2 regions of the Streptomyces sp. NPDC058086 genome follow, and region 2 is predicted to be linked to the other one. Evidence: predicted binding sites of a transcription regulator. Region 2 holds the regulator's gene; the other holds the start of a gene.
The links. Region 2 encodes HspR, which represses chaperone genes until heat shock. Its sites were predicted from a motif close to TTGAGNNNNNNNNNCTCAA; they were not measured.

Region 1: lon (endopeptidase La) is a predicted target of HspR. The motif match lies at 3,177-3,195, and genes of this name have one in related genera.

What each region holds. Positions count from the first base shown of each region.
Region 1 covers NZ_JBHVST010000062.1:37,043-47,460, forward strand. The annotation lists gene ACFVWD_RS36350 (MarR family winged helix-turn-helix transcriptional regulator) at 1-225, opposite strand, end outside; gene ACFVWD_RS36355 (hypothetical protein) at 490-654, shown strand; gene lon (endopeptidase La) at 737-3,154, opposite strand; gene ACFVWD_RS36365 (sulfatase-like hydrolase/transferase) at 3,528-4,340, shown strand; gene ACFVWD_RS36370 (rhomboid-like protein) at 4,378-5,304, opposite strand; gene ACFVWD_RS36375 (TetR family transcriptional regulator C-terminal domain-containing protein) at 5,449-6,105, opposite strand; partial or broken gene ACFVWD_RS36380 (IS200/IS605 family accessory protein TnpB-related protein) at 6,372-6,752, opposite strand; gene ACFVWD_RS36385 (glycoside hydrolase family 3 C-terminal domain-containing protein) at 6,954-7,295, shown strand; gene ACFVWD_RS36390 (spermidine synthase) at 7,351-8,028, shown strand; gene ACFVWD_RS36395 (response regulator transcription factor) at 8,142-8,879, shown strand; gene ACFVWD_RS36400 (ATP-binding protein) at 8,927-10,069, shown strand; gene ACFVWD_RS36405 (multifunctional oxoglutarate decarboxylase/oxoglutarate dehydrogenase thiamine pyrophosphate-binding subunit/dihydrolipoyllysine-residue succinyltransferase subunit) at 10,352-10,418, shown strand, end outside.
Region 2 covers NZ_JBHVST010000135.1:10,488-20,905, reverse strand. The annotation lists gene ACFVWD_RS51080 ((Fe-S)-binding protein) at 1-594, opposite strand, end outside; gene ACFVWD_RS51075 (MraY family glycosyltransferase) at 897-1,964, shown strand; gene dnaK (molecular chaperone DnaK) at 2,060-3,910, shown strand; gene grpE (nucleotide exchange factor GrpE) at 3,907-4,566, shown strand; gene dnaJ (molecular chaperone DnaJ) at 4,600-5,784, shown strand; gene ACFVWD_RS51055 (heat shock protein transcriptional repressor HspR) at 5,789-6,241, shown strand; gene ACFVWD_RS51050 (fibronectin type III domain-containing protein) at 6,299-8,017, opposite strand; gene ACFVWD_RS51045 (PA14 domain-containing protein) at 8,025-10,052, opposite strand; gene ACFVWD_RS51040 (hypothetical protein) at 10,172-10,418, opposite strand, start outside.

The DNA.
Region 1 (10,418 bases), on a different contig from region 2:
GTCGAGGCGTACGAGGAGTCCGTACGCGGCGGACTCCAGGTCCGGATGGACCTCGCGGGCCATCTCGCCCTGGTTGGCGCGGGCACGGCGCAGGAACACGGTCAACTCGCGCTCCAGGGAGAGGAACTCGGGGTCCGCGCCGCCGTGCGCGGCGGGCTGGTCCACACCCCTGCCCGACCCGTCGAGGCCGGCCGGATACCGGCCTCCGTTCCTGTCCTCGCGCACGTCTGCCCCTCACCCGGTTTCCCGACTCTGAAAGTTTCCGCCAAAGGTGGCCATAGCCACAGCTCCGTAAGTATTTCTCAGGCGTAGACCAACGGCAGCCCACGGCCCCTCTTCCCAGCACGTTCTCCCCGTGCGTAGCTTCGTGAACAGGCACCCAATGGCATGCCCACGCCGCCAGGTCGACGAGGACCTGCCCCCACTCACGGCACGCATGCCCGCACCATTCCCCCCACCTGGCTCCATCGAGCCCTTCGGAGGCACGTCATGCCCGTGCACAGATCCGGAACGCCCCACCGCCTGCGCCTGCTCGCGCCGGGAACCCTGCTCGCCGCCTTCTCCCTGCTCTGCGCCCCGCCTTCCTCCTCCGCCGCCGACACACCCGCCCGGGGCTCCGCCCGCATGGGATTTCAGGCGACCGATGTCGGCTGACAGTCGACAGAGACGGCTGACGGCACGGCGAAGGCCCGGGCCTCCCTCACGGGACCCGGGCCTTCCCTTCCGGCAGCGTCCGTCACGCCGCTACCGGAACCTCCGGCGTCACGCCGTTCGTGGCCGGCGACAGCGCCAGTTCCAGGACCTGGCGGACGTCCGTGACGGCGTGGACGTCCAGCTTCTCCAGCACCTCGGCCGGGACGTCGTCCAAGTCGGCCTCGTTGCGCTTCGGGATGATGACCGTGGTGACACCCGCCCGGTGCGCGGCGAGCAGCTTCTGCTTCACCCCGCCGATGGGCAGAACACGGCCGGTCAGTGAGACCTCACCCGTCATCGCCACGTCCGTGCGGACCAGTCGGCCGGACAGGAGCGAGGCCAGCGCCGTCGTCATGGTGACGCCCGCGCTCGGACCGTCCTTGGGGACCGCGCCCGCCGGGAAGTGGATGTGCACGCCCCGGTCCTTCAGGTCGCCGACCGGCAGTTCCAGCTCGGCGCCGTGCGAGCGGAGGAAGGAGAGCGCGATCTGCGCCGACTCCTTCATCACGTCACCCAGCTGACCGGTCAGGGTCAGACCGGCCGCGCCCGTCTCCGGGTCGGCCAGCGACGCCTCCACGAAGAGGACGTCACCGCCGGCGCCCGTCACGGCCAGACCGGTGGCGACACCGGGCACCGCGGTACGGCGCTCGGCCGGGTCCTGGGCGGACTCGGGCACATGGTGCGGCCGTCCGATGAGTCCGCGCAGATCGGCGTCGGTCACCGTGAAGGGCAGCTTCCGCTCTCCGAGTTCGTGCTGCGCCGCGACCTTGCGGAGCAGGCGTGCGACGGCCCGCTCCAGGTTGCGTACGCCCGCTTCCCGGGTGTACTCCCCGGCGAGCTTGCGCAGCGCGCTCTCGTCGAGCGCGACCTCCTCCTTCTCCAGACCGGCCCGCTCCAGCTGACGCGGCAGCAGGTGGTCACGGGCGATGACGACCTTCTCGTCCTCGGTGTACCCGTCGAGCCGGACCAGTTCCATACGGTCGAGCAGCGCCTCCGGGATGGCTTCGAGCACGTTGGCCGTCGCCAGGAACACCACGTCGCTGAGGTCGAGCTCGACCTCCAGGTAGTGGTCCCGGAAGGTGTGGTTCTGGGCGGGGTCGAGGACTTCCAGCAACGCCGCGGCGGGGTCGCCGCGGAAGTCGGAGCCGACCTTGTCGATCTCGTCCAGCAGGACCACCGGGTTCATGGACCCGGCCTCCTTGATGGCGCGGACGATACGGCCGGGCAGCGCGCCGACGTACGTACGCCGGTGGCCACGGATCTCGGCCTCGTCCCGTACGCCGCCGAGCGCGACCCTGACGAACTTGCGGCCCATCGCGTGCGCGACGGATTCGCCGAGCGAGGTCTTGCCGACACCGGGCGGACCGACGAGTGCGAGCACTGCGCCGCCGCGCCGCCCGCCGACGACGCCGAGACCACGCTCAGAACGCCGCTTGCGCACGGCCAGGTACTCGGTGATGCGCTCCTTCACGTCTTCCAGACCGGCGTGCTCGGCGTCCAGGATGCCCTTGGCGCCCTGGATGTCGTACTCGTCCTCGGTGCGCTCGTTCCACGGCAGTTCCAGGACGGTGTCGAGCCAGGTCCGGATCCAGCCGCCCTCGGGCGACTGGTCGCTGGACCGCTCCAGCTTGTCGACTTCCTTGAGCGCGGCCTCACGGACGTTCTCGGGGAGGTCGGCGGCCTCGACGCGGGTCCGGTAGTCGTCGGACTCCTCGCCCTCCTTGGCGTCGCCGTTCAGCTCGCGCAGTTCCTTGCGGACGGCTTCGAGCTGGCGCCGCAGCAGGAACTCGCGCTGCTGCTTGTCGACGCCCTCCTGGACGTCCTTCGCGATGGACTCGGCGACATCCTGCTCGGCGAGGTGCTCACGCAGCTGCTCGGTGGCGAGCTTCAGCCGGGCGACCGGGTCGGCGGTCTCCAGCAGCGTGACCTTCTGCTCGGTGCTCAGGAACGGGGAGTAACCGGAATTGTCGGCAAGGGCGGACACGTCGTCGATGGCCTGTACGCGGTCCACGACCTGCCAGGCGCCGCGCTTGCGCAGCCAGCTGGTGGCGAGGGCCTTGTACTCCTTGACCAGTTCGGCGACGTGGCCGGGCAGCGGGTCCGGCACGGTCTCGTCGACCCGGGTGCCCTCGACCCACAGGGCGGCACCAGGACCGGTCGTCCCGGCGCCGATCTTCACGCGCCCACGGCCGCGGATCAGCGCGCCCGGGTCGCCGTCGGCCAGTCGGCCGACCTGCTCGACGGTGCCGAGCACGCCCGTGCTCGGGTACGCCCCGTCGATGCGTGGCACCAGCAGCACCTTCGGCTTGCCGGGCTCCGACCGCGCGGCGGCCTGGGCGGCCTCCACCGCGGCGCGTACATCGGCGTCGTTGAGGTCCAGCGGAACCACCATCCCGGGAAGCACGACCTCGTCGTCGAGCGGCAACACGGGCAGGGTGAGCGGTGTGGACGTCGAAGCCATTATCTCTCCCTAGGCAGTCAAGTTGAGCTATGCCGACTCAATGCACGTGAGCCCCGGATTGTTCCCCGGAGTCCGTTCGCTGTGAGCGATCGCTCTCCACGGAGACATCCGTGCAGGTCAGCTGGGTATCCGCCACGCTTCCCTCTTGGCCGGCGCCACTCCGCCGCAAACCCGCGGCGAACGCCTGTGGTGCGGTCAACGCCGTCGGCCCGCCGTCCCTTCCCGTGCGACCGCGCCCGGTCGACGCGGTCGACGCGGTCGCGAGAGTGCAAGAGCACCGCCACACCACCGCAATCGCATTCACAGCCGGCTCCTTCACACTGCAGGCTCATTCACAGGCTGTGGAACCACGCACGGGGAAACGGGGCACGACGTGGGCGAGGGGCAGGAACAGGGACGGGGGCCGACTCGGCGCCGGGCGGTCGTGGGCGCCGGGGCGGCGGCCGTGGCGGCGCTCGGGGCGGCGGCGGTGCGGGCGGCGACGGACGGGGACGGGTCCGAGGAGGCGGCCGAAAGACGGGCGCCCGCGGCGCCGGCCGTCGGGCGGGCCCCCGCCGCCACCGCGACCGCCGCTCCCGGCGGCAATCGTTCCGGACGGCCCAACATCCTCATCCTCGTCGTCGTCACCGACGACCAGCCCAAGGAGACGGAGTGGGCAACACCCGAGACCATCGACTGGCTCGGCGGACACGGTGTGACCTTCGAGCGGGCGCACTCCAACACACCCCTGTGCGCCCCGTCCCGCGCCTCGATCATGTCGGGCCGGTACGCCCACCACCACGGCGTCCTCGACACCCGGCACCCGTACCGCCTCGACCAGCACACCACCGTGCAGCGGCAGCTCCATGACGCCGGCTACCGGACGGGGCTGTTCGGCACCCGGGACCGCGACCATGTGCTCGCCGAGTGGTGGTGGAACCGCCAGGACAAGCAGCCGATCCACAGTTGGGCGACGTACATCGGCAAGACCGAGCAGTACACGGAGTACTACGGCCTCCGCCTGGACCGGCAGGGCCGGCTGCCCGACGGGGTGAACGGCGGCGAGGTCCTCTTCCGCGAGTACTACGACCTGCGCGCCGACCCGTACCAGCTCACCAACAAGCTCCACGGGGCGAGTGCGGAACAGGAGCGCCGCCTCGGTGTCCCGGAGCTGGCCCGACGGCTGACGGCGGCCCGCGCGACCTGACCCGACCGGACCGGACCCGCCGCAACCGCCACGGATGCTAGGCGGCGACGGTGCCGGGCGTCTGAGCGGTGTGTACGGCGGCGGGGGCGCCGGGGCTGTAGGCCGCCGGCGTACGGGCGCGGCGCCAGCCCCGGACCAGCGGCCAGGTGGACACCCCGATCGCCAGGGACATCAGATGCCCCCAGTCCGTCATCGGGTCGGCGAATTCGAGCAGGTCCCCGACGACCATCGAGCCGAAGACCACCAGCAGCGGCCAGCGCAGCCAGGGCCTCAGCAGCCCGGCGAGCGCGCCGACGCTCGTTGCGACGCCGAAACTGATGCCGTAGTCGAGGCGGTGCAGGGAGCTGTCGGGAAGGTCTCCCGCCAGCACGGAAAGGCCGACGGGCACCTCGGTGGCCAGGGTGGCCACGACATGCCCGAGCAGGAAGACTCCGGCGGCCCGCAGGCCGCCTATCCGCCGCTCCAGCGCGGTCAGCACCAGCACGAACCCGATGGCGTACGGCGAGGTGATCCCGCCCGCCATCCACAGCGCGCTGGCCAGCAGCACCAGCACCGGTTCGTGTATGAGGTGCGCGACGTCGGTGCTGGACCCCTGCTGCAAGGCGTGCACGAGGGAGGGGTCCGCGTAGTCGGTGACCATCGCGGTGACGGTGAGTACGGCCGCGTACCCGAAGGTGAAGGGCGTTCCTGTGGGGGTGGGCAGCAGCCGCCAGGGACGGAGCGACCGGAGCCGGGCGAGGGCGCGGGAGACGGGTGGAGCCGATGGGGCGGGTGGGGCGAGTACAGGGGGCGTCGTCGCCGGGCGGGGGGCGGGCAACACGGCCGTGGCGCCGCGTTGTCGCGGCACCCCGTCCAGGAGAAGCGAGCCCGTCTGTGGGTCCTTGAGCGCGGCATCGGCCGAGGAGGCCGTCGGGGCCGTGGTCGTCGCCACTGCCGTCGCCGTCGCGGTCGTGCTCCGGTCCAAGGTGAGGGGCTCCTTCCGTCCCGCCCCACCCTTGGGGGCTCGCGGCGCCGCTGTCTATGACCGACGCCACGTGGGAGGCGATTCATAGCAACCTGATAAGCGCGTACGGCGCCCGCGGTCGCCGTGTCCGCACACGCGTGCGAGTCAGCCCGTATGCGCGTCCGACGGCAGCCCCGCGCCCGAGACGGTGATCGAGCGCAGCGACCGGTCGAGGTAGGCCCGCATCCGGGCGGCCATGTCGACGCCCGCGGGGTCGAGGGCCCACTGCAACTGGATGCCGTCCATGACGGCGGCGAACTCCTCGGCGAGCGCCTCGCAGTCTGTGTCGGGCTTCAGTTCGCCGCTCGCGACCGCCTCGCGCAGCGCACCCGCGCTGACCTCGACGAGATCGGCGCAGCGCTTCACGAAGAACGCGTGGGCGGGGTGGCCGGGATCGCCCGCCTCGGCGAGCAGGACGTTGAACATCTTGGTGCGTCCAGGGCGCCGGCTGTTGTAGTCGGCGAGTCCCACCAGCGCGGCGAAGAACTCGGCGGCCGAGTGCGCCTCGACGGCGAAGAACCGCTCGACGTCGTGCCCCTCGCTGCGCCGCAGTACGCAGACGGGGGCAACTACGGTGCACTGCTCCTCTTCCGCGCGATCGCCGCCGTACTGGATGCACCAGCCGTCCAGTACGTCCGCTCCGTCCAGTAGCCCCCCTTTGAAGAAGCCCGTCACCGCGCTCCGCACCACCCCCTCGACGAGCGCGTCGAGGGGTGCTCTCGCGTATGACGCTGGAGGAGAAGGCGGGGCAAGCTGTTCCACTCCGTGCTCTCCATGAACGCGGACGGCACCTTCACCACCGACGACCCTTCATGCACGTTCCCACTCCCGAGCCGGCCGCGAGCACCCGTCTGGGCATCCCGGGCGCCCTCTCCACCGAGCCACGCCGGTCGCGCGGAGCGCTGCGGGCAGCCGATCGGCACCGAGCGGGAATGAGGTCAGTTTCGGCTTCAACCGGGATGTCCCCGTGCTCGCTCTGGTCATACGGGGGCGGTGCCGTCCTCCCCCAGTGCCTTAAGGCTCGGGACTGACCCCTTCTCTCCGATGGGCAGGGACAGTCGGTGCGTGATGGTCCTGATGCCCGCTTCCAGGTTCCGGACGCGCGCAAGCCGGCTGCGGCGGGCCAGCGCCCACTGGTCGTGCGACGCCTTGGTGATGCTGCCCGCCCAGCGGGACGACGAGAGCGGCGTCAGCTCGCGCTTGCGGGCCGCCCACGTGTCCGTGGAGTGCTCAAGGCCGCCCTGGCAGCGTGCCTTGAGATCACGGGAGGCCAGCGTGCCCAGGTGCGCGCCGACCAGCCGCAGCACCTCTTCGTCCCCGGGCGTCAGGTGCTTGAGCCGGGGACGGACCGCTGCACCGGCCGGACCGGATACGACGAACGACTCCGCCAACTCCCTCAGCCCGCCCACCATCCACCCCCCGCCCGGCCGCAGCGGCAGCAGCCCCAGACCTCACGTGGACCCCGACCGGGCGGAGGAGACCGTCGGGGCGAGCGAGTTCACCGCGCTCGGCGAGGCCCCCAGCGCCGCTCGCTGACCGTCCTGACCAACCACGGACTGCTGCCCCTCGACGGCCGCCCGAACCTGTACGTGCGGGGGATCTCCGAGCAAGTGGCCGCCACGTACGGCAATGTCGTCCCCGATTCGGCCTTCCCGGAGGACGAACTCAAAGAGATCCTGCGGCTGCTGGACGCGGTGCCCACGCTGGTGTGCGTCAACCTCGAACGGCCCGCCGTCCTGCCCGAGATCGCCGCGAGGGCGGCCGCGCTGGTCGCCGACTACGGCGCGAGCGACACGGCGCTCCTGGACGTCGCCTTCGGACGGGCGCGGGCCCAGGGGCGACTGCCGGTCGAACTGCCGCGCTCCATGGCGGTGGTGGAGGCGTCACGGCCGGACGTCCCCGACGACACCGAAGGCCCCGTGTTCCCTTACGGGCACGGCCTGAACCTCTGACCCCATGAGGGTTAATTCGGCTGCCCATCCTGGTGAAAGTGCCAGGATGGGCGCCATGACTGCCTCGTACGACATCCCTGTAGTCATCGATCGCCGGGAAGGCCCCTACGGCGAGGTCGTGTTGCGGCGCCACGGCGCACTGCTCCAGATCATCGCCAACGGGTGCTTCCTGATGGACACCTCCGACGGCCGCTCGGAGCGGCTGCTCGTCGACGCCGCGCTGGACGCCCTGGACGGACGGGCGGAGCCGAAGGTGCTGATCGGGGGGCTCGGTGTCGGGTTCTCTCTGGCACACGCCGCCGCCGACCCGCGCTGGGGCCACATCACCGTCGTCGAGCGCGAAGGGGCCGTCATCGACTGGCACCGCGACGGACCGCTGGCCGAACTCTCCGCGGCGGCGCTCGCCGACCCCCGGACCGAGATCGTGAGATCCGACCTGCTCGCTCACGTCAATGAGACTTCCGACACGTACGACGCACTGTGCCTCGACATCGACAACGGGCCCGACTGGACCGTCACCGAGGACAACACCGGGCTGTACGGACCGGCCGGACTGGCAAGCTGCGCAAGGGTGTTGAAGCCGGGCGGGGTACTCGCCGTGTGGTCGGCGCAGCCCTCTCCGGAATTTGAAGGAACGCTGCGGAATGCCGGATTCCGCCAGGTGCGTACCGAAGAGATCCCCGTTGCCCGGGGCGTTCCGGACGTCGTCCATCTCGCGGTCGGGCCTGGATAGCCGAGCGAAGGTGACTGCCCGTACCCTGCTTCCCTGGCGCAGATCATTCAAGCGTCAAGCGCAGTCATGGGATCACCCCACGGATTCCGGAAAGCACACCTCAGGGGCGGGCGATGGAGCAGACACACACCTCGCACAACGGCACGGCGGCCACGCCAGGCGCTCAGCGCCGGGTGCTGGTGGTCGAGGACGACCCGACGATCGTCGACGCCATCGCGGCCCGCCTGCGAGCCGAGGGATTCCTCGTGCAAACCGCGGGCGACGGACCGGCCGCCGTCGACACAGCACAGGCCTGGCAGCCCGACCTGCTGATCCTCGACATCATGCTGCCCGGCTTCGACGGCCTGGAGGTCTGCCGGCGCGTGCAGGCCCAGCGCCCGGTGCCGGTGCTGATGCTCACCGCGCGCGACGACGAGACCGACATGCTGGTCGGGCTCGGCGTCGGCGCCGACGACTACATGACCAAGCCGTTCTCGATGCGCGAGCTGGCCGCGCGCGTGCACGTCCTGCTGCGCCGGGTCGAGCGGGCCGTGGTGGCCGCCTCGACACCGCGCAGCGGGATCCTGCGCCTCGGCGAGCTGGAGATCGACCACGCACAGCGCCGGGTACGGGTGCGCTCGGAGGACGTGCACCTCACGCCCACCGAATTCGACCTCCTGGTGTGCCTCGCCAACACTCCGCGCGCGGTACTCTCCCGCGAGCAGTTGCTGGCCGAGGTCTGGGACTGGGCGGACGCCTCGGGCACACGGACCGTGGACAGCCACATCAAGGCACTGCGCCGGAAGATCGGTGCCGAGCGGATCCGTACCGTCCACGGCGTGGGCTACGCGCTGGAGACCCCGACTCCCTGAGCCGGGTCTCCGCAGGGACCAGGAACCTCATGTAGGGGGCTGATGTCATGAGCGGGCTCGGTGAATCGGGCAGAACCACGGACGTCGCGAGCGGTCCCGGCGAGCCGGGCCGCGGCGAGGGGTCCTGGGGCTCCGTACGCCCCTTCTCGATCAAGACCAAGCTGGGCGCGCTGGTCGTCATCTCCGTGCTCATCACCACGGGTCTGTCGATGATCGCGGTGCACACCAAGACGGAGCTCCGCTTCATCACGGTCTTCTCGATGATCGCCACACTGCTGATAACGCAGTTCGTGGCCCATTCGCTCACCGCGCCGCTGGACGAGATGAACACGGTCGCCCGCTCCATCTCGCACGGCGACTACACCCGCCGGGTGCGTGACGACCGGCGGGACGAACTGGGCGACCTGGCCCAGACGATCAACCTCATGGCCGACGAGCTGGAGGCCCAGGACCGCCAGCGCAAGGAACTCGTGGCGAATGTCTCGCACGAGCTGCGCACCCCCATCGCGGGCCTGCGCGCGGTCCTGGAGAACGTCGTGGACGGCGTCTCCGCCGCCGACCCCGAAACGATGCGTACGGCCCTGAAGCAGACGGAGCGGCTGGGCCGGCTGGTCGAGACGCTGCTGGACCTCTCCAGGCTGGACAACGGCGTCGTACCCCTGCGCAGGCGCCGTTTCGAGGTGTGGCCGTACCTGTCCGGCGTGCTCAAGGAGGCCAACATGGTCGCCTCCGCGCGCGCGGGCATCGCCTCGGGCTCCGGCAGCCACACCCGCACCGACGTCCATCTGCACCTCGACGTGTCCCCGCCGGAGCTGACCGCGCACGCGGACCCGGAGCGGATCCACCAGGTCGTGTCGAACCTCATCGACAACGCGGTCAAGCACAGCCCGCCGCACGGCCGGGTGACGGTCAAGGCACGGCGGGGCGACTACCCCGAGTCACTGGCCCTGGAGGTCCTGGACGAGGGCCCCGGGATTCCGCAGTCGGAGTGGCACCGGGTCTTCGAGCGCTTCAACCGCGGCGGGGTGCCCTCGCCGCACGGCCCGGGCAGCGACGGCGGTACGGGCCTCGGGCTCGCCATCGCCCGCTGGGCGGTCGATCTGCACGGCGGCCGGATCGGCGTGGCCGAATCCCAGCGGGGCTGCCGGATCCAGGTCACCCTTCCAGGGCTTCCTTCTCTGCCAAGTTGACGTAAAGTTCGAACCGGAGCCACAAGATCCACCGTCGTCCCGTGCTCGTGGACACGTGTGATCAGGCACAGGGCCGTGTGAGTCGTACCGCGACCCTGAGTCGACGTACCCATTCCGGACCGAAACCCCGCTTGTTTCCCGCCATTTCCCTCCCCGAAACACGCTTTCCGATGTGACTTACACGACGTTGGACCGGCCCGGCCTGACCTTCTCGGCCATGGGGGCGTAGCCTTAATTCCCGCTGTCCATCACCTTGTGAAGCGGAAGAGGGCGGTTGCCGCCGTGTCGCCACAGTCCCCCAGTAACTCGAGCATCTCGACCGATGACCAAGCCGCCGGGAAGAACCCCG
Region 2 (10,418 bases):
GAAGGCGGCGACCAGGGGGTACGAGGCCCAGTACGCGGCTTCGTAGTGGTGCACGCCGTGGATCGCGCCCTCCAGGCCGCGCAGGGTCATGATCGCGAGGCCGATGACGAGGATCACGGCCTCGACGAAGTACGCCTGGCCCGTCTTGGAGCCCGCGAAGCGCGACTTGCGGCCCGGCTTCGAAGGCCGGTTCAGCTGCCGGATCGCGATCAGTACGAGGATGCCGAGCGTCGTGAACAGCGCGATGAACTCGGTGTACAGCTCGTAGGGCAGCCAGCCGCCCAGGATCGGCAGCGTCCAGTCGGCCTTGAACAGCTGACCGTACGCCGTGACGATCGTCAGGCCGAGGGTCAGGAAGCCGACGGCGACGAACCAGTGCGCGACGCCGATGATCCCCCACCGGTTCATCCGGGTGTGGCCGACGAACTCCTTGGCCAGCGTGATGCTGCGGGCCTTCCAGTCGTCGGTTCGGGAACCGGCCGGGACCGGCTGGCCCAGCTTGATGAACCGGTAGATCTGTGCGACGGCTCGTGCGATGAGCGCAACGCCGACCACGGTCAGCGTCAGCGACACAATGATCGCGGCGAGTTGCATTGGGGGCTCCTCGGGCCTGCGAGGGGGGAGCTGAAGGCCGACCTTCAGCTGATTACTAAGCGGTAACTTATGCAGTCCGTCTGAGACTACCCATATCTTCCGCCGCACTGTAGCCAGCGGTGCGGTGATCTGCGTCGCTGAGGTCCACCTGAGTCGCCGAAGTCGCCGACCCGCAGTTGCGGAAGTCACGGACCCGCAGTCGCGGAAGTCACCGACCCGCAGTCGCGGGGCCACCGGCCGACACGTAAACCCGATCGTGTTATCTGCGGTGTATTTGCGACATTTAATACTAAATTGGCGGCGTGCTGTACGGAATCGTCGCCGCCACCTCCGCCCTGCTCCTCGCCGCCGTGCTCGCCGCCCTGCTGCGGCTCCTCGCTCTGCGCCTCGGCGTGGTCGAACGGCGGCGGGCGCGCGCGGTGCCGCTGCTCGGCGGGGTGGCGGTGGTGGCGGTCGCGGCGTTCGTCGCCGGGGTCGGGGACTGGACGGGCGTGGCGCCGCTGGGGCCGGCGGCCGGGAGGCTGCTGGCCGCCGGGATCGGGGTCGGTGCCCTCGGGCTCGTCGCCGACCTGTGGCCCCCGCCGGCTCTTCTGCGGGTTCCGCTCCAGGCGGCCGTCGTGACCGGCGCCGCCGCGCTGACCGTGCCCTACGACGAGCTCGGCCCGGCGGTCGGGGCGGTGGCCGTCGGCTGGATCGCCCTCGCCACCCATGCCTTCACCTCGCTCGATCACGCCGACGGAGTGATGGGGACGGTGGCGGTGGTGACCGCCTTCGCGCTGAGCGGCTGCGCGGCCGCCGAGGTCATGGACGGGCTCGCGGCGCTGCTGAGCGTGCTGGCCGCCGCGCTGACCGGGTTCCTGATGCACAACTGGCCTCCGGCCCGGATCGTGCCGGGGCGCTGCGGCGCGCTGTTCGTCGGGTTCGTGCTGACCTCGGCGGCGGTACTGGTCCACGCCGGGCGGGCGGCCGGGTCGAGCGTGGGCGCCGCGTTCGCGCTGACGGCCGTGGCGACCGCCGACGCCGTACTGGTGCTGGTGTCGCGGCGGCGGGCCGGGCGTCCGCTGTTGCGCGGCGCCCCCGATCATCTGGTCCACCGGCTGCGGCGCCTCGGTGTCACACCTCCGGGCGCCGCGATCGTCGTGGGGGTCACCGGCTTCGCGGGTGCACTCGTCGGGATGCTGATCGACATGGGATGGGTGAGCGCGACGGCGGCGTTGTGGGTGGCGGGCGGCGCCTGTGTCGGCGTACTCGCGCTGCTTAGGATCCCCACCTACGGGGGACGGCATGTCCCCGCGTCCGGGAGTCGGTTGGCCGAGAAGCCGCAGGTCGGACCACGTCTACAAGCACACCTGCGTGTAAGTAAGAGATAAGACTTGAGCCCCCATGACTCATGTCTGTTGACCCAGCAGTGAGTGTCGTGCACACTTGAGTCCGTTCCACTCAAGTCATTGCTGGAGGAATTGAAATGGCACGTGCGGTCGGCATCGACCTGGGCACGACTAACTCCGTCGTCAGCGTTCTGGAGGGCGGCGAGCCCACCGTCATCACCAACGCCGAGGGCGCCAGGACCACGCCGTCCGTCGTCGCCTTCGCCAAGAACGGTGAGGTGCTCGTCGGCGAGGTCGCCAAGCGCCAGGCGGTCACGAACGTGGACCGGACCATCCGCTCCGTGAAGCGTCACATGGGCACGGACTGGAAGATCGAGCTCGACGGGAAGAACTTCAACCCGCAGCAGATGAGCGCCTTCATCCTGCAGAAGCTGAAGCGTGACGCCGAGGCCTATCTGGGCGAGAAGGTCACAGACGCGGTCATCACCGTCCCGGCGTACTTCAACGACTCCGAGCGCCAGGCGACGAAGGAGGCCGGCGAGATCGCGGGCCTGAACGTCCTGCGCATCGTGAACGAGCCCACGGCCGCCGCCCTCGCGTACGGCCTGGACAAGGACGACCAGACGATCCTCGTCTTCGACCTCGGTGGCGGCACCTTCGACGTGTCCCTCCTGGAGATCGGTGACGGCGTCGTCGAGGTGAAGGCCACCAACGGCGACAACCACCTCGGTGGTGACGACTGGGACCAGCGTGTCGTCGACTACCTGGTGCAGCAGTTCCGCTCCGGCCACGGCGTGGACCTCGCCAAGGACAAGATGGCGCTCCAGCGTCTGCGCGAAGCCGCCGAGAAGGCGAAGATCGAGCTGTCCTCGTCCACCGAGACCTCGATCAACCTGCCCTACATCACGGCCTCCGCCGAGGGCCCGCTGCACCTGGACGAGAAGCTCACGCGCGCCCAGTTCCAGCAGCTCACCGCCGACCTTCTGGAGCGCTGCAAGACGCCGTTCCACAACGTCATCAAGGACGCGGGCATCAACCTCTCCGAGATCGACCACGTCGTTCTCGTCGGTGGCTCCACCCGCATGCCCGCCGTCGCCGAGCTCGTCAAGGAGCTGACCGGCGGCCAGGACGCCAACAAGGGCGTCAACCCGGACGAGGTCGTCGCCATCGGCGCCGCCCTGCAGGCCGGTGTCCTCAAGGGTGAGGTCAAGGACGTCCTGCTCCTCGACGTCACCCCGCTGTCCCTCGGTATCGAGACCAAGGGCGGCATCATGACGAAGCTCATCGAGCGGAACACGACGATCCCGACCAAGCGGTCCGAGATCTTCACCACCGCCGAGGACAACCAGCCGTCCGTCCAGATCCAGGTCTACCAGGGCGAGCGCGAGATCGCGGCGTACAACAAGAAGCTCGGGATGTTCGAGCTGACCGGTCTGCCGCCGGCCCCGCGTGGTGTCCCGCAGATCGAGGTCGCCTTCGACATCGACGCCAACGGCATCATGCACGTGACCGCGAAGGACCTGGGCACGGGCAAGGAGCAGAAGATGACCGTCACCGGCGGCTCCTCGCTGCCGAAGGACGAGGTCGACCGGATGCGCCAGGAGGCCGAGCAGTACGCGGACGAGGACCACAAGCGCCGCGAGGCCGCCGAGACCCGCAACCAGGGCGAGCAGCTCGTCTACCAGACCGAGAAGTTCCTCAAGGACAACGAGGACAAGGTCCCGGGTGACGTCAAGACCGAGGTCGAGGCCTCCATCGCCGAGCTGAAGGAGAAGCTCAAGGGCGAGGACACCGCCGAGATCCGCACCGCCACGGAGAAGGTCGCCGCGGTCTCGCAGAAGCTCGGCCAGGCCATGTACGCCGACGCCCAGGCCGCGCAGGCCGCCGGTGGCGCCGAGGGTGCCCCCGGCGCCGAGCAGGCCAAGGCCGATGACGACGTCGTCGACGCCGAGATCGTCGACGAGGAGCGCAAGGACGGTGCCGCGTGACGGAGGAGACCCCGGGCTTCGAAGAGAAGTCTGACGTCCCCTCCGGCGCCACCCCTGACGACGCCGAGCCGAAGGCCGCCACCCCCTCCACGGAGGAGGCGGCGGCCCCGGCCGGGGACGCATCAGCAGCACAGACGGCCGGTCTGACCGCACAGCTGGACCAGGTCCGTACGGCGCTCGGCGAGCGCACGATGGACCTCCAGCGGCTCCAGGCCGAGTACCAGAACTACCGCCGCCGGGTCGAGCGCGACCGGATCGCGGTCAAGGAGATCGCCATCGCGAACCTCCTGACCGAACTCCTGCCCGTGCTCGACAACATCGCCCGCGCGCGGGACCACGGCGAACTGGTCGGCGGCTTCAAGTCGGTGGCCGAGTCGCTGGAGACCGTCGCGGCGAAGATGGGCCTCCAGCAGTTCGGCAAGGAGGGCGAGCCCTTCGACCCGATGATCCACGAGGCCCTGATGCACTCGTACGCGCCGGACGTCACGGAGACGACGTGCGTGGCGATTCTGCAGCCGGGGTATCGCATCGGCGAGCGCACCATCCGCCCCGCGCGGGTGGCGGTCGCCGAACCTCAGCCGGGGGCGCAGACCGTGAAGGCCGACGAGGCCGAGGCGGCCGACGACAAGGAGAGCGGTGGCCCGGACGAGGGCTGACGTTGAACGCATGAGAGAGGAGGGGCGTCGAGGATGAGCACCAAGGACTTCATCGAGAAGGACTTCTACAAGGTCCTCGGCGTCCCCAAGGACGCCACCGAGGCAGAGATCAAGAAGGCGTACCGGAAGCTCGCCCGCGAGTTCCACCCGGACGCCAACAAGGGCAACGCCAAGGCCGAGGAGCGCTTCAAGGAGATCTCCGAGGCGAACGACGTGCTCGGAGACCCCAAGAAGCGCAAGGAGTACGACGAGGCACGCGCCCTCTTCGGCAACGGTGGCTTCCGTCCGGGTCCCGGCGCGGGCGGCGGCAACTTCAACTTCGACCTGGGCGACCTCTTCGGAGGCGGTGCCCAGGGCGGAGCGGGCGGTGCCGGCGGCTTCGGCGGCGGCATCGGAGACGTCTTCGGGGGCCTGTTCAACCGTGGCGGCGCGGGCACCGGTACGCGGACCCAGCCCCGGCGCGGCCAGGACATCGACACCGAGGTGACGCTCAGCTTCACCGAGGCGGTGGACGGCGCGACGGTCCCGCTGCGGATGACGTCCCAGGCGCCCTGCAAGGCCTGTTCGGGCACCGGCGACGCGAACGGCACACCGCGCGTGTGCCCGACGTGCGTCGGCACCGGCCAGGTCGCCCGCGGCTCCGGCGGCGGCTTCTCGCTCACGGACCCCTGCCCGGACTGCAAGGGCCGCGGTCTGATCGCGGAGAACCCCTGCGAGATCTGCCACGGCAGCGGCCGCGCCAAGTCCTCGCGCACGATGCAGGTCCGCATCCCGGCGGGAGTGAGCGACAACCAGCGCATCCGCCTGCGCGGCAAGGGCGCACCCGGCGAACGGGGCGGCCCGGCGGGCGACCTGTACGTCACGGTCCACGTGGACGCCCACCCGGTCTTCGGCCGCAAGGGCGACAACCTCACCGTCACCGTGCCCGTCACCTTCACGGAGGCGGCGCTCGGCGGCGAGGTGCGTGTACCGACGCTGGGCGGCCCCCCGGTCACCCTGAAACTGCCCCCGGGCACGCCCAACGGCCGTACGATGCGGGCCCGCGGCAAGGGTGCCGTCCGCAAGGACGGTACGCGCGGCGACCTCCTCGTCACCGTCGAGGTCGCGGTCCCCACGGACGTGTCGGGCAAGGCTCGCGACGCCCTGGAGGCGTATCGCGAGGCAACCGCGGGCGAGGACCCACGGGCGGAGCTCTTCCAGGCCGCGAAGGGAGCATGAGCAGATGGACGGCCGTCGTCGGAACCCCTATGAACTGACCGAGGAGACCCCGGTCTACGTCATCTCGGTGGCGGCCCAGCTCTCCGGCCTGCACCCGCAGACCCTGCGCCAGTACGACCGCCTCGGCCTGGTCTCCCCGGACCGCACCGCCGGGCGCGGCCGGCGCTACTCGGCCCGCGACATCGAGCTGCTCCGCACGGTGCAGGCGCTGTCCCAGGACGAGGGCATCAACCTGGCCGGCATCAAGCGCATCATCGAGCTGGAGAACCAGGTCGCCGCCCTCCAGTCCCGAGTCGCGGAACTGGAATCGGCCCTGGACGGCGCCGCTGCCGCGATGCAGCAGCGCGAGGCCGCGGTGCACGCCTCGTACCGCCGTGACCTGGTCCCGTACCAGGAGGTCCAGCAGACGAGCGCGCTGGTGGTCTGGCGCCCGAAGAGGCAGCAGTCCTCGGACTGACGTCCGACGCCCATCTGTCGCAGGGGCCCGGAGGCTGAGCCTCCGGGCCCCTGCGCGTCACTTGGCGGGCGCCGTGACCGTCCAGTCGCCGGCGGGCAGGGTCTCGGTGCCGTCGGCCTTCACACCGGTCACCCAGTAGTAGGACGTGGTGCCGCGCTTCGCGCCGGTGTCGAAGTACTCGAACGCTCCGGCCGAGGTCTCGTGGATCTTCTCGTACGCGGCGGTGGCGGGGTTCCACCGATAGAGGCGAAAGCCCTGCGCGGGCTCGGCGGACTCCTCGTCGCCCGCTCCGAGCCCGGACCAGGTCAGGCGGTTGCCCTCGTCGCCCTCCGCCCCAGTCGCCTCCAGACGCAGCGGCGAGCCCTCGGGCGTCGGCACGCTCGGCGTGGTGTCGAGCTCGGTCGCCGCCACGGCCTCGGCCGTCCGGGTCCACTTGAAGGAGGAGTTCCAGGACGTGTCGATGGCGTCGACGAAGAAGCAGACGCGGTCGCCGTCCGGTCGGGTGGTGTACGAGTACGAGGTGGTGTCGGCCGGCAGGTACTCCGTCAGCGTTCCGGCGCACACCTGCTCGTCGCCCTCGTCGCCCCAGAGTTCACCCCGGTAGACGGTGTACCTCCCGAGGTCGGCGGCCGGGTTCTTGTCCCACTCCAGCTCGAAGCCGTACTCGGTCGGAGTGACCGTCAGCCCGGTGACGGCGGGCGGCGGGGTGAGGTCCTCGCGCTCCCCGGCGGCGGCCACGGAACGCGCGGACTCGTTGCCCGCCGCGTCGAGAACGGTCACCCGGTAGTAGTAGGTGACGCTCTCGACGGCCGAGGTGTCCAGGTACGAGAGCTTGTCCGTACTGTCCACCGGGCTGTACACGCCGTTCTCGCTCGGCGCCCGGTAGACGCGGTAGGACACCGCTCCCGTGACCCCGTTCCAGTCGAGCTGCAGCCCACGGGACACGGAGGTGGCGATCAGCCCGGCGGGCGCGGCGAGCGCCGTCCGGTCGACGGTGGTCACGGCCTGGTCGGCGGTGCCCGTCGACTCGTTGCCGGCCTTGTCGTGGGCGCGGACCTCGTAGTAGTAGGTGTCGCCGGTCGCGGGCACGGTCGTGTCCGTGTACGAGGTGGTGGTCGGCGCACCCAGTCTCGACCAGGCGGCGCTGCCCTTGAGACGGCGGTAGACGTGATACCCCGCGAGGTCCATCTCCTTGTTCTTCGCCCAGCCCAGCTTGGCGTTGCCGCCCGCCGTGTCGTACGAGACGGAAGTCCCGGTCGGCGCGAGGGGCTTGACCTTGTCGACGGTGGCGGTGGTGCGGGGGCTGTAGCCGAAGCTGACGTTGGCGGCGCCGGTCCAGTTGGCGTAGTCGACGCGCAGGGTGTGCTTGCCGGAAGGGATCGTGAGGTTGACGGTCTTTTTCACCGTCGAGGAGACGTTCTTCCAGAGGTCGACCTTGCGGGTGCCGTCGAGGTAGACGCGCAGACCGTCCTGGACGGCGACGGGAAGGGCGAAGGGGCCTCCCGATCCGAAGTCCCTCGTCACGGTCCAGCGGACGCCGAAGTTGTCCTTCGGGAGGCGGGAGGCGGGGGCCTTCGTGCCCCAGTTCTCGCTGACCGTGGTGTCGCAGTCGGTCTTCTTCGGCGTCCCGGAGAAGGCGGTGTTCGCGAAGAACTGCCGCTTGTAGACGGGGGAGACGCAGTTCGTCGTGGCGGAGGCGGTGGGGGTGGCCACGGTGGTGAGGAAACCGGCCGTGGTGGCCAGCACCACGGCCGCCGCCCGCAGGGTGGTCTTCATCGGGAGGTCAGGCTCCGCTCGGCAGGGACACACTGGAGTCCACGTTGCTGAAGGTCTCCGAGCCGTCGGGTGCGACGACCGAGAGCAGGTAGTAGACGGTCGTGCCGGCGGGCATGGTGGTGTCCGTGTAGTTGGTGGCGGTGGGCGCCAGGGGGACGTTCGTCACGCGGACGTAGGTGCTCGTCGCGCGGTCCCAGCGGTACACGTTGATGCCGGCGGCCTCCGTGGCCACCGAGTCGGCGCACTCGATGTACATGCCGCCCGCGTCGCCGAGGGTCGTATAGGTGAGCACGGAGCAGGGCGCGGTGTCCTCGGGGACGGTGGTCGGCCTGAGGTCGAGTTCGGTGACGGTGACGGTGGAGACGGGACGGTCCCAGTACGCTCCCGTCCACTCGGCGTAGTTGCCGTAGATGTCGGCCGGGATGACGACGTAGGTCTTCTCCTCGCCGTCAGCCGGCTCCGGACCGACGACGAACTCCGAGGTGCCGGCCGGCACCTCGCCCAGGAACTCCGGCGTGCAGCACGACCGGTACTCGTAGACCTCGTAGTGGTCCAGGTCCGTCGCCGTGCTGTCGTCCCAGTCGAGCTTGACGCCGTACTCCAGCGGCTCGGCCGTCAGGCCGGTCACGTTCGGCGGCGGGATCTCGTCGCCGGGCCGGGTGACGGTCAGCTCCGCGGAGCCGGTGGACCACAGACCCGCGGTGTTCTTCCGGATCATCACGTAGTGGTAGGTGCGGCCCTGGTCGCCGTCGTAGTCGGTGCAGCTGCGGATCGTGTTGCCGGCCACGTCGGTGCGGGTCTTACGGCTGCGACAGTCGACGGGGTAGGCGCTCGCGATGTTCACCGGAGAGGTCTCCGAGCGATACACCTCGTAGTCGGCGGTGTCGCCGCCCGCGGGCTCCGTCCAGGTGAAGACCGCACCCCAACTGGGCGTGGTCGCCACCACGTTCGTGGGCGGAGAGATGGTGCGCCTGCTGCGCACGACGGCGGAGGCCGCGGCGTTCCCGGCCGCGTCGACGGCGCTGACCTTGTAGTCGTACGCCTTGCCGTACGACGCCGTGGTGTCGGTGTACGCGGTGGCCGTGGTCTCGGCGAGCTCGGTGTACGAGGTCGAGGTGTCCCGCTTGCGGAGGATCCGGTAGGTGGCCGCGTCCGCGGAGGCCGTCCAGGAGAGGTTGTTGGACGCCTCCGTGGCGGTGGCGGTGAGGACCGGAGCGGCGGGCGCGGTGTGGTCGTCCGTGGTGACCGGCCCCTGGTCGGCGCCGCCGGCCGACTCGTTGCCCGCCTTGTCGTAGGCGCGGACCTCGTAGTAGTACGACTGGCCCGTGGCCGGCGGGGCGTCCGTGTGGCCCCGGCTGGTGGTCGTGGCCACCTTCGTCCAGGTACCGGTGCCCTTCACCCGCCGGTAGACGCGGTAGCCGGCGAGGTCCATCTCCTTGTTCGCGGCCCAGGTGACCTTGACGAGGGGGAGGTTCTCCGCGTCCGGGAACTCGTCGAACCCCGCGCCGGTCGGCGCGAGCGGCTTGACCTTGTCGACGGTGGCGGTGGTGCGGGGGGTGTAGGCGAAGGAGACGTTGGCGGCGCCGGTCCAGTTGGCGTAGTCGACGCGCAGGGTGTGCTTGCCGGAAGGGATCGTGAGGTTGACGGTCTTTTTCACCGTCGAGGAGACGTTCTTCCAGAGGTCGACCTTGCGGGTGTTGTCGAGGTAGACGCGGATGCCGTCCTGGGCAGCGACGGGAAGGGTGAAGGGCCCGCCGGAGCCGAAGTCCCTTGTCGCGGTCCAGCGGACGCCGAAGTTGTCCTTCGGGAGGCCGGAGGCGGGGGCCTTCGTGCCCCAGTTCTCGCTGACCGCGGTGTCGCAGTCGGTCTTCTTCGGCGTCCCCGAGAAGGCGGTGTTCGCGAAGAACTGCCGCTTGTAGACCGGCGAGGTGCAGGTGGTGGCCGCGGCGGCGGAGGTGGCGGTGAGGAGGCCGCCTGCGGTGGTGAGCACGAGGACGGTGGCGGTCGCGACCGTCGTGCGTCTGGCTGGTTTCATGCGTTCCTTCGGTCCCGATCGTCAACGGCGGGCAAAGCCGTTGACGATCAGGACCGACAAGGAAGGGGATTGGTTGTACGGATCTTTGCCGCCCTTTGAAGGTCGGGCGACCTTGAACGTCAGGCGACCTCGTAGTAGTAGGTGTCGCCGGTCGCGGGCACGGTCGTGTCCGTGTACGAGGTGGTGGTCGTCGTGGCCGGTTTCGACCTGGTGGTGCTGCCTTTGAGACGGCGGTGGACGCGGTATCCGGAGAGGTCCAGTTCCTGGTTCTTCGCCCAGGTCGGCTTGGCCTTGCCGGTGGCTTTGTCGTACGCCACGGAGGGGCCCGTCGGGGTGAGGGGCTTGACCTTGTCGACGGAGGCCGAG